DNA from 2 places in the Streptomyces sp. NPDC091972 genome. Region 2 is predicted to be linked to the other one. Evidence: predicted binding sites of a transcription regulator. Region 2 holds the regulator's gene; the other holds the start of a gene.
What was found. The regulator HrcA, encoded in region 2, represses chaperone genes, less so after heat shock. The targets are predictions, from matches to a motif close to TTNGCACTCNGNNNNNCNGAGTGCNAA.

Region 1: a site for HrcA is predicted at 3,181-3,207, ahead of groL (chaperonin GroEL). Genes of this name have one in related genera too.

The regions. Positions count from the first base shown of each region.
Region 1 covers NZ_JBIVSV010000001.1:1,039,219-1,044,895, reverse strand. Annotated here, with positions in the region: gene ACIQJT_RS04945 (hypothetical protein) at 203-580, shown strand; gene ACIQJT_RS04940 (DUF2267 domain-containing protein) at 602-997, opposite strand; gene groL (chaperonin GroEL) at 1,434-3,053, opposite strand; gene ACIQJT_RS04930 (hypothetical protein) at 3,512-3,664, shown strand; gene ACIQJT_RS04925 (Hsp20/alpha crystallin family protein) at 3,967-4,389, opposite strand; gene ACIQJT_RS04920 (DUF308 domain-containing protein) at 4,938-5,492, opposite strand; gene ACIQJT_RS04915 (Hsp20/alpha crystallin family protein) at 5,663-5,677, shown strand, end outside.
Region 2 covers NZ_JBIVSV010000002.1:259,567-265,243, forward strand. Annotated here, with positions in the region: gene ACIQJT_RS06480 (16S rRNA (uracil(1498)-N(3))-methyltransferase) at 1-109, opposite strand, end outside; gene ACIQJT_RS06485 (nitronate monooxygenase) at 106-1,182, opposite strand; gene dnaJ (molecular chaperone DnaJ) at 1,258-2,397, opposite strand; gene hrcA (heat-inducible transcriptional repressor HrcA) at 2,398-3,414, opposite strand; gene ACIQJT_RS06500 (MBL fold metallo-hydrolase) at 3,565-4,296, shown strand; gene ACIQJT_RS06505 (DUF3097 domain-containing protein) at 4,328-5,134, shown strand; gene hemW (radical SAM family heme chaperone HemW) at 5,419-5,677, opposite strand, start outside.

The DNA.
Region 1 (5,677 bases), on a different contig from region 2:
TCAGTTCAATTCAGTTCAGGACGGGGCGTGGCCCGGTTCGCCCGAGACCCCACCGTGTCAGCGGTGTCGTCGGTGTCGCCCACTCGCACTCGTACGTCATCGTCGGCAGGGCGATGCTCGTCGAGGCCTGCGGAGCGATGTGTCACGCGGGCCTGAGTATCACCTCCTGATGCGTGGGTCGTTCGAGGCGTATCGTCCAGGCATGGACGTCGCCCCTCCACCCCGCGTTCTCGTCATCGGGCTTGATCCGTACCGGGTGCCGGGACCGTGGGACCCCGAGCCGGCAGCCAGGGCGATCGAGGCGGGACTGGCCAAGTTCGCCGAACGCGGCGTGGGCGTGGAGACCTGCCTCATCGGCCTCGATGGAAGCGACGACGTGGAAGCGGTCGTCGGGAACGCTCTGCGAGCCCGCCCCTGGCAGTGTGTCGTCGTCGGCGGTGGCCTGCGGCACTCGGAGGACCAGGTCGAACTCCTCGAGCGGGTCGTCAACCTGGTGCGTCGGTGCGCACCGGATGCGGCCATCGCGTTCAACAGCACCCCGGACTCCACCTACGAGGCAGCCGCCCGTTGGATCGAGTGATCAGCGAGCTGTACGGCGGAGTCAGTTCGGTTGCGGGTGTCCGAAGAGCAGGTCGTAGCCCGGTGGGAGCTGGAGCAGGATGCGGTTCATCAGGTCCTCGCCCGCGATGTCGGCCACGACGCTGAGGACGGCGCTGACGTCCCATGTGGCGGTTGCCTCCGTGGCGCCTTCGATCCAGGCCGCGGTTGCCCGGATGAACCGCTCGGGTGGCAGGGGCTCGTGCGCCTGGAGGGGGTTGAGCAGGACGAAGGCCATCGTTTCGGGGAGCCGGGTGGCCAGTTCGGCGCGCACCTCGCCCACCAGATGAGCGCCGAGCAGGGCCATGACGACCCGGGAGGCTCGTTCTGCCTCATCCCGGGTGGGGTATTCGCCGCGCTCTTGGACCGCGGTGAGGAAGGCGTCCCAGTGCATGCGCATGGCGTCCTCCGTGACTGGCCGCCGGCGGACGACCGCCGGTATCGGGGGCCGATGGCGGTGTGCATCGGCTGGTGGTGCGCGCTGCGGATGGTCTTTCCGCTGGGGTGTGGCGGTTCCTTGTCGGTCGGAGTGGTCTCCTACGAAGAGCAGGCGGGTCGCCTTCGTACGGCTGTGGACGGCGCGGGCGTGGGGAGGCCCTCCCGGCGTGGGCGACCTCGCAGGTCGAGCCCTCGGCCGCGACGTCGACACGGCAGCACAGGCGCTGTGCGAGGCCTCCCCGCCCGGTCGGCGCGCTTCTCCTGTCCGCTGCCGGTGCAGGACGTCACCGACGAAGACCAGGTGCGTGCCGCCGTCGAGGGCTCGGGTGACCACGGGCGCCGGCAGTCGGCGGTTGCGGCCGCCGGCACCCGTTCGGTCCGTCCGCGGAGCGTACCGATCAGAAGTCGGCGCCGGCTCCGGCCGAGGCCGTTTCCTTTTCCTCGGGCTTCTCGGCGATGACCGCCTCCGTGGTGAGGAACAGGCCGGCGATGGAAGCGGCGTTCTGGAGGGCGGAGCGGGTCACCTTCGCCGGGTCGATGATGCCGGCGGCCAGCATGTCGACGTACTCGCCGGTCGCAGCGTTCAGACCGTGGCCGACAGGCAGGGAACGGACCTTCTCCGCCACAACACCGCCTTCGAGTCCGGCGTTGTGGGCGATCTGCTTCAGCGGAGCGCTCAGAGCGCGCCGCACCATCTCCACGCCGGTCCACTCCTCCTGGTCCGCGTCCACCTTCTCGAACGCCGTCTCCGACGCGTGCAGCAAGGCCACCCCGCCGCCGGCGACGATGCCTTCCTCCACGGCGGCCTTGGCGTTGCGCACGGCGTCCTCGATGCGGTGCTTGCGCTCCTTGAGCTCGACTTCGGTGGCCGCACCTGCCTTGATCACGGCCACTCCTCCGGCGAGCTTGGCCAGGCGCTCCTGGAGCTTCTCGCGGTCGTAGTCGGAGTCGGAGCGGTCGATCTCGGCGCGGATCTGCTTCACCCGCCCCTCGATCGCGGCGCCGTCACCGGCGCCCTCGACGATGGTGGTGTCGTCCTTGGTGACGACCACCTTGCGGGCGCGACCCAGTACGTCCAGGCCGGCGTGCTCCAGCTTCAGCCCGACCTCGTCGGAGACCACCGTGGCGCCGGTGAGGACCGCGATGTCGCCGAGCATGGCCTTACGGCGGTCGCCGAAGCCCGGGGCCTTGACGGCGACGGACTTGAAGGTGCCGCGGATCTTGTTGACGACCAGGGTCGCCAGAGCCTCGCCCTCGACGTCCTCAGCGATGATCAGCAGCGGCCGACTCTCCCGCGTCACCTGCTCCAGCAGTGGCAGCAGGTCCTTCACGGCGGCGACCTTGGAGCCGACCAGCAGGATGTACGGGTCTTCCAGGGCAGCTTCCATGCGTTCGGTGTCGGTGACGAAGTAGGGCGAGATGTAGCCCTTGTCCAAGCGCATGCCCTCGGTGAGTTCCAGCTCCAGGCCGAAGGTGTTGGACTCCTCGACGGTGATGACGCCTTCCTTGCCGACCTTGTCCATGGCCTCGGCGATCAGCTCACCGATCATCCGGTCGCCGCCCGCCGAGACGGCCGCGGTGTTGGCGATCTCCTCCTTGGTCTCCAGCTCCTTGGCCTCGTTCAGCACGGCCGCGGAGACGGCCTCGACGGCCTTGTCGATACCGCGCTTCAGCGCCATCGGGTTGGCGCCGGCCGCGATGTTGCGCAGACCCTCGCGGACCAGGGCCTGGGCCAGGACGGTCGCGGTGGTCGTGCCGTCACCGGCGACGTCGTCCGTCTTCTTGGCGACTTCCTTGACCAGCTCGGCGCCGATCTTCTCGTACGGGTCCTCGAGCTCGATCTCCTTGGCGATGGAGACACCGTCGTTGGTGATCGTGGGGGCGCCCCACTTCTTGTCCAGGACGACATTGCGGCCCTTGGGGCCGAGCGTCACCTTCACAGCGTCCGCGAGCTGGTTCATGCCGCGCTCCAGCGCGCGGCGCGCCTCCTCCTCGTACGTGATGATCTTCGCAGTCATCGGTACGGTCTCCTCCGCATCGAATCCGTGAGTCGATGACGGCGGACCGGGGTGACGCCCGCGACGTTCACCCGTACGGCAGAGGTCTCCCTCACGGCCGCACGAGTTACGTCACCCGACCCAGCCGTTGGCACTCGCGGCGCGCGAGTGCCAACTCTTCTTTAACACCACGGCCGGCTTGCGGACAAGCCGCCGCCTGCGGTTCGGCCCCTGTGCCCCGCCGACGAAGGGCCCTCCGCGTCGGGCGACGGCAAAAGGGGGCTGATATCGCGGGGGTTTCCCCGGGTGGAGCCGCTTCGGTGCCCGCCAGCCGCCCGGTCACGGTCACCGAAGCAGTAGCCGGGACGCGGGACGGCTGACGGCGGGCGCGCTCTGATGTGTGAGCTGCGGCATTGTCGTTCCGCGCGGGCGGCCTCCACGATGACCGGACCGGACGAGGTCAAGGAAGGCAGCTCCTCATGGGTGATCATGTGCATGTGCGGCTCAGCCAGGGGCTGAGCGTGTCGGCCGACGGCGAACTGGTCGAACACTCCCGCTGCCGGTGCGGCGCCACCTTCATCAAGGTGTTCGATGCCGACGGCGGGGAGCCGGAACGGTCGCCCGGATCCTGAAGCCTGCCGGCCCCTGATGCCGGGCTCGCCGTGTTCGCCGACGCGCACTTCGGTCGGCGCGGCCGACGTGCTCCGATCTTCCGAGACTGGACACTGTCGCGGCCTGCGTGGCGATAACCCTGACGCCGGTCGCCCGCGCGAGCCGGGAGGCGAGACGACCGGACTCGATCGCGGTGAACGGCGCTCGGCATGCGCGACAGCAGGGCCGGTTCCCGCGCACCCAGGCAGCAGAGCGGGCGGAGACGGCGTCAGGGCCTCGGACTCACGTCCGAGGCCCTTGAGGAGATGGACTCACCGTCGCGTCAGCCGCCCAGCGCCTTGCGATCGCTGCCGCCGCTGATGGCGATCTTGCGAGGCTTGGCCTGCTCGGCGACCGGGATCCGCAGCCTCAGCACACCCGCCTCGTAGGAGGCTTCGATCTTTTCGGTGTCGAGGGTCTCGCCGAGGAACAGCTGCCTGCTGAACGTCCCCGCGGGCCGCTCGGTGACCACCGTCTCGGTGTTCTCGCCGTACGCCGGCTTGCGTTCGGCCTTCACCGTCAGGACGTTGCGCTCGACATCGAGATCGATCGACTCCGCGTCCACTCCCGGCAGATCCAGCTCCACGAAGAACGTGTCGCCCTCACGCCATGCGTCCAGCGCCATGCCTGCCGGGTGCGCTGCCGTGCCCCAGACCCGCTCGACGAGCCGGTCAAGCTCGCGGAAGGGATCCGTACGCATCAGCATCTGTCATCCCTCCTTCACGTCGTTCCCACATCCGATCCGCTCTGCTTCTGATATAGCACTACGCCGGAAAGTTGACAAGCTTAAGCTCAACTTTTTGTCCCTGTTCCGGGCGACGGCCTGCCGCAGCCAGGCCGCGTCGACCTCCGGGTCGCGGGTGGACACGACCAGCCGGGTAAAGGTGTCGCGACCAGGGGCCGTCACGATGAGTACCGGTCCCCGGGCGCGCAGGGCAGCGAAGTCCCGGCCCCTGCCATGCTCCATCTCACCCACGCACCAACGGCCCGGGCGGAAGCGGTAACGGCGCCCGGGCCGCGGGCGCACCGCGCGCCACCAGTGCGACTCCACGCGGACCTCCTCCACGCACTCGAGTGGCAGCCGCACGCTGCGGCAGCGCGCCGCCGGCGCCCACCGCCACGGCAGACGCACCACCAGATCGCAGCCGTTGACGTACAGCCGCGTCACGACGCCCACCTGCCTTCCGACATCCATGGCGGGCCTCAGACACACGGGCCTGAGGCGCGCCGGACCTGGTTGATTCCGGGGACACGTCAGTGGGCCATACGGGCACCGGACGCCGGCCTGGTCCAGGACCGCTCACCGTTTCCGGTGCGGTACTCCCGCCAGGCCGCAGCCAGCCACAGGCCGCCCGCGACCAGCGCATACACACCCAGGACCAGGCTGATGGCCACCGCTCCGACGTTCGGGCGCAGCCACAGCAGCGCGCCCGCCGCCACCGATGCGACGGCCGAAGCCCGCCACCACCACGCATGTCGCAGTTCACGACGCAGCCGCGTGGCGACCCACAGTTCGAGGCAGCCCGTCCCGATGGCCCAGGCACCTGCCATGCCCACCAGCACCAGGGCCGTCAGCCCCGACCACAGAGCCGTGATCAGTCCGGCCACCACCCCCAGGGCACCGGCCGCCGCCCACGCCGCGGCGGGTCGGGGCTCACGCCGGCGCCGCCACGCCCCAGCAATGAGCATCGCGCCGTCCGCCAGCGCATACGCGCCGAACACCCAGGCCAGGGCCAGCACCGTCACCAGCGGGCCTCCCCTTCGGACACTCACGTGCGTCGACGAGCCGACCGCCGTGATGGCGGCCATGACGCCGACGCACCGATCACTCACAGCAGGAGTAGGAGATTGAGTCCATCACTGTCAACTTCATGTAGCGGGTACTTGTCAGTAAGTCTCCAGTCGGGTTATAGAAATAGACGCGCTCGATCGTTGGGCCGCAGTCGCTGCGGCCGCCTGCAGAAAGGAAGAAGTTGGACATGCTTGCGCGCACG
Region 2 (5,677 bases):
GCTGGAGCCGCTTCACGGAGACGGCGTGGCGGCCTTCGGGGCCGTCGAGGACGTACCGGCCGCCGTCGCCTGTGTCGAAGTGCTCGACCACGAACACCGGTGCGGTCATCGCAGGTCCCCCTTGCCCGACAACGCTGTCCTGGCGGCCTCGAGTTCGGCCGCGAGTATCTCCACGAGCTGCCCGGCGGGCAGTTCGCGTGCCAGCCGGTGCCCCTGGCCCGCCCACAGCGCCATGCCCTGGGCGTCACCGGCCTTGGCGGCGGCCTTGCGGAGCGGGGCGGTCAGGTGGTGCACCTCGGGGTAGGCGGCGGGGGCGTACGGCCCGTGCTCGCGCAGGAAGCGGTTGACCAGGCCGCGGGCCGGTCTGCCGGAGAAGGCGCGGGTCAACTCGGTGCGGACGTAGAGGGGGTTGGTCAGCGCCTGCTTGTGCACGTCGTGGGCGCCGGACTCGTGCGCGGCGAGGAAGGCCGTGCCGAGCTGGGCCGCGCTCGCGCCGGCGGCGAGGACGGCGGCGATCTGGCTGCCGCGCATGATGCCGCCGGCGGCGACGACCGGGATGCCGACCGTCTCGCGGATCTGGGTGACCAGGGAGAGGAGGCCGAGCCCTGAGCCGTCCTGCTCGGGGAGGTCGCGGTGGGTGCCCTGGTGTCCGCCGGCCTCGACGCCCTGCGCGATGACCGCGTCGGCGCCCGCGTACTGCACGGCGAGGGCCTCTTCGGGGGTGGTCGCGGTGACGAGGGTGAAGGTGCCGACGCGGCGCAGCGACTCCAGGGCGTCGCTGCTCGGGACACCGAAGTGGAAGGAGACCACCGGCACGGGGTTGTCGAGGAGTACGGCGAGCTTGGTGTCGTACCCGTCGTCCCGGCCGCTGTCGCGGTCGCCGAGCTCGGTGTCGTACCAGGTGGCCTCACCGGCCAGCTGGTGGGCGTAGACCTCGACGGCCGCCGGGTCGGCGTACTCGGGCTGCGGCATGAAGAGGTTCACGCCGAAGGGGCGTCCGGTCAGCCCGCGAAGCTGCTTGATCTCCTGGTACATCCCGTCGGCCGTCTTGTACCCGGCGGCGAGGAAGCCGAGCCCTCCCGCCTCGGACACGGCGGCGGCGAGCCGCGGCACGGAGACGCCGCCCGCCATGGGGGCCTGCACGATCGGAAGCGGGCAGAGATCGGTCAGTGCGGAGGACATGACGGCATGTTGTCACGTCCTCCGAACAAGTCCGAATCCGACCTTGGGACGGCTCAGCTACGCCCGCCCCACGGCTCAGGTACGCCCGTTGAAGGCGTCCTTCAGCCGCGAGAACAGCCCCTGCTGCCCCGGCTGGAACTGCCCCGTGGGGCGTTCCTCGCCGCGCAGCTTGGCCAGCTCGCGCAGGAGGCGTTCCTGCTCCGGGTCCAGCTTGGTCGGGGTCTGGACCTCGACGTGGACGATGAGGTCGCCCCGGCCGCCGCCGCGCAGGTGCGTGACGCCCCGGCCGTGCAGCGGGATCGACTGGCCGGACTGGGTGCCCGGGCGGATGTCGACCTCCTCCATGCCGTCGAGCGTCTCCAGCGGGACCTTGGTGCCGAGGGACGCCGCCGTCATCGGGAGCGTGACCGTGCAGTGCAGGTCGTCGCCACGCCGCTGGAACTGCGAGTGCGGGAGCTCGTGGATCTCGACGTAGAGGTCACCGGCGGGACCGCCGCCGGGGCCGACCTCGCCCTCGCCCGCGAGCTGGATCCGCGTGCCGTTGTCCACACCGGCCGGGATCTTCACGGTGAGCGTGCGGCGCGAGCGGACCCGGCCGTCGCCGGCGCACTCCGGGCACGGCGTCGGGACGACGGTGCCGAAGCCCTGGCACTGCGGGCAGGGGCGGGACGTCATGACCTGGCCCAGGAAGGACCGCGTCACCTGCGACACCTCACCGCGGCCGCGGCACATGTCACACGTCTGGGCGGAGGTCCCGGGCGCCGCGCCCTCACCGTTGCAGGTGGTGCAGACGATCGCCGTGTCGACCTGGATGTCCTTCGTGGTGCCGAAGGCCGCCTCGTCGAGTTCGATCTCCAGCCGGATCATCGCGTCTTGGCCGCGCCGGGTCCGCGAGCGCGGGCCCCGCTGCGAGGCCGTGCCGAAGAACGCGTCCATGATGTCCGAGAAGTTCCCGAACCCACCGGCGCCGAAGCCGCCCGCGCCACCGCCGCCCGCCTGCGAGAGCGGGTCGCCGCCGAGGTCGTAGACCTGCTTCTTCTGCGGGTCCGACAGCACCTCGTAGGCGGCGTTGATCTCCTTGAACCGCTCCTGGGTCTTGGGATCCGGGTTGACGTCCGGGTGCAGCTCGCGCGCGAGCCGGCGGAACGCCTTCTTGATCTCATCCTGCGACGCGTCGCGGCGCACGCCGAGAACGGCGTAGTAGTCCGTGGCCACTTACGACTCCGCCAGGATCTGTCCGACGTACCGTGCCACTGCGCGTACCGCTCCCATCGTTCCCGGGTAATCCATGCGGGTCGGTCCGACCACGCCGAGCTTGGCGACTGCCTCGCCGCCCGAACCGTAGCCGACCGACACCACCGAAGTGGAGTTGAGTCCCTCGTAGGCGTTCTCATGACCGATACGGACGGTCATGCCCGAATCCCCGGCCTCGCCAAGCAACTTGAGGAGCACGACCTGCTCCTCCAGCGCCTCCAGGACGGGCCGGATCGTGAGGGGAAAGTCATGTCCGAAGCGGGTGAGATTGGCGGTGCCGCCGATCATCAGCCGCTCCTCGTTCTCCTCGACGAGCGTCTCCAGGAGAGTGGAGAGCACTGTGGAGACCGTACCCCGGTCCTCGACGTCGAAGCCCTCGGGCAGGTCCTCGACCAGCTGGGGCACGTCGGTGAACCTGCGCCCCGCGACCCGGCTGTTGAGACGCGCCCGCAGATCGGCCAGCGAGGCCTCCCCGAAGGGGGCCGGGCAGTCGACCATGCGCTGCTCGACCCGGCCGGTGTCGGTGATCAGCACCAGCATCACGCGTGCGGGGGCGAGCGAGAGCAGCTCCACGTGCCGCACGGTCGAGCGGGTGAGGGAGGGGTACTGCACGACGGCGACCTGCCGGGTCAGCTGCGCGAGCAGCCGCACGGTCCGCGCCACCACGTCGTCGAGGTCCACGGCGCCGTCGAGGAAGTTCTGGATCGCGCGCCGCTCGGGCGCGGTCATCGGCTTGACGCCCGCCAGCTTGTCGACGAACAGCCGGTAGCCCTTGTCGGTCGGGATCCGCCCGGCACTGGTGTGCGGCTGGGCGATGAACCCTTCCTCCTCCAGGACCGCCATGTCGTTGCGCACGGTGGCCGGGGAGACTCCGAGGTTGTGCCGCTCGGTCAGGGCCTTCGACCCGACGGGCTCCTCGGTGCCGACGTAGTCCTGGACGATGGCGCGCAACACCTGAAGCCTGCGTTCACTCAGCATCGCGCGCACCTCCAGAGGTCGTTCCCTTGGCGTCTCGCCTGGCACTCTGTCCGTCCGAGTGCCAACGCTCCCGGGCCAGTGTACGGCGGTGGGGTACTCCCTGGGCAAGGCTGGTCCCGGCGTGACGGGTCGTACGGCTAGCGTCGCGGTATGACGGTGACTTGGGAAGAGCTCGGGTGGGAGCGGGTCGCGACCGGGGTGGGGCGGTGCCGGCTGCCCACCTGGGACTGTACGGCGGGCCTGGTGATCGGCGAGGGCACGGCCCTGTTGGTCGACGCGGGCTCCGGTCTCGCGGAGGGCGCCCGGCTGCGCGCGCAGGCCGGGGAACTGGCCGGCCACCGTGTGACCCATCTCGCGCTCACCCACCCCCACTTCGACCATGTCTTCGGTGCGGCGGCGTTCGCGGGGGCGGAGGTGTTCGGCGCGGTGGGCGTGGAGACGGTGCTGACGGGGCGGCTGGGCCGGGCGGAACTGCGGGCGGACGCGGTGCGCAACGGACTGGACCCGGAGGCGGCCGACGAGGCGGTGGACGCGCTCGTCGCGCCCCGGCACCACGTCTCGGGCGAGTGGACGCTCGACCTCGGCGGCGGCCGCCAGGTCCTGCTGGCGAACGTCGGCCCCGGCCACACGGCCCACGACCTCGCCGTCCTCGTCCCCGGCACCCCGGAGGTCGTCTTCTGCGGCGACCTGGTCGAGGAGTCCGGCGAACCGCAGGCGGGCCCGGACGCCGTGCCGCGGCACTGGCCCGCCGCGCTGGACCGGCTGCTGGAGCTGGGCGGCGAGGACGCGCGGTACGTGCCCGGTCACGGAGCGGTGGTGGACGCGGCGTTCGTGCGGGCCCAGCGGGACGTGCTGGCGGCACGCTTCGGCGTGTCGTGGTGATCCCCCACGCGGTTCTCCTATCGTCATCCGAATGCGCCAGTACTCCGCCGACCTGACCCCTCCGTGGAAGAAGCCCAAGCCGGTGCCGGAGGTGCCCGCCGAGCCCGGCCTGGTGGTCGAGGAGCCCGGGACCGGCTTCTGCGGCGCGGTGATCCGCTGCGAGGCGGGCACGGTGACCCTGGAGGACCGCTTCGGCAAGCACCGGGTGTTCCCGCTGGAGCCCCGCGGCTTCCTCCTGGAGGGCCGGGTGGTGACCCTGGTCCGGCCGTCCGCCGCCGCTCCCGTACGACCGTCCCGTACCGCGTCCGGCTCGGTGGCCGCCCCCGGCGCACGCGCACGCGTGGCCCGCGCCGGCCGCATCTACGTCGAGGGCCGGCACGACGCGGAACTGGTGGAGAAGGTCTGGGGCGACGACCTGCGCATCGAGGGCGTGGTCGTGGAGTACCTGGAGGGCGTGGACGACCTGCCGGCGATCGTGGCCGAGTTCGCGCCGGGTCCGGACGCGCGCCTCGGCGTCCTGGTGGACCACCTGGTGCCGGGCAGCAAGGAGTCCCGCATCGCGGCCTCGGTGACCAGCGAACACGCCCTGGTCGTCGGCCACCCGTACATCGACATCTGGGAGGCGGTGAAGCCGTCGTCCCTGGGCATCGAGGCGTGGCCCCGCGTCCCGCACGGCCAGGACTGGAAGACAGGCGTGTGCAGGGCTCTGGGCTGGCCGTCGGAGAACACGGGCGCGGTGTGGCAGGCGATCCTGAAGCGGGTGAACTCCTACAAGGACCTGGAGCCGGAGCTGCTCGGCCGGGTGGAGGAACTGATCGACTTCGTCACGGCGCCGTAGCAGGCCTGCGGGCGGGTCGAACGGCCGAGGGCCCGTCGTGGCCGCCCGCGCCCAGCCAAGGCAAGCACAGCAAGGTCAACATGCACCCCACGGCACCCCCACCCACCCAGGGGCGCGGGGAACTGCGCGACCAGCCCCCACCGCCCCGCAGCCGCCAGGGCAAGCGCAGCCAGGCCGACATACACCCCACGCCAACCCCACCCACCCAGGGGCGCGGGGAACTGCGCGACCAGCCACAAGCCACCCGCAGCCGCCGGACGACACGGCCCCCACCCCCGTGGGCGCTAGTCCACCAGGTCCCGCACCACCGCGTCCGCCAGCAACCGCCCCCGAAGCGTCAGCACAGCCCGCCCCTCCTCGTAGGGCCGGGCCTCCAGCAGCCCCTCCCCCAGCGCCCGGCGAGAAGCGCTCAGCCCCTCCGCCCGCAGCAGCGACAACGGCACTCCCTCCCGCAGCCGCAGCTCCAGCAGGATCCGCTCCACCCGCCGGTCCTCGTCCGAGAGCAGCTCACGGCCGGCGCCCGGCGACTTCCCCGAGGCCAGC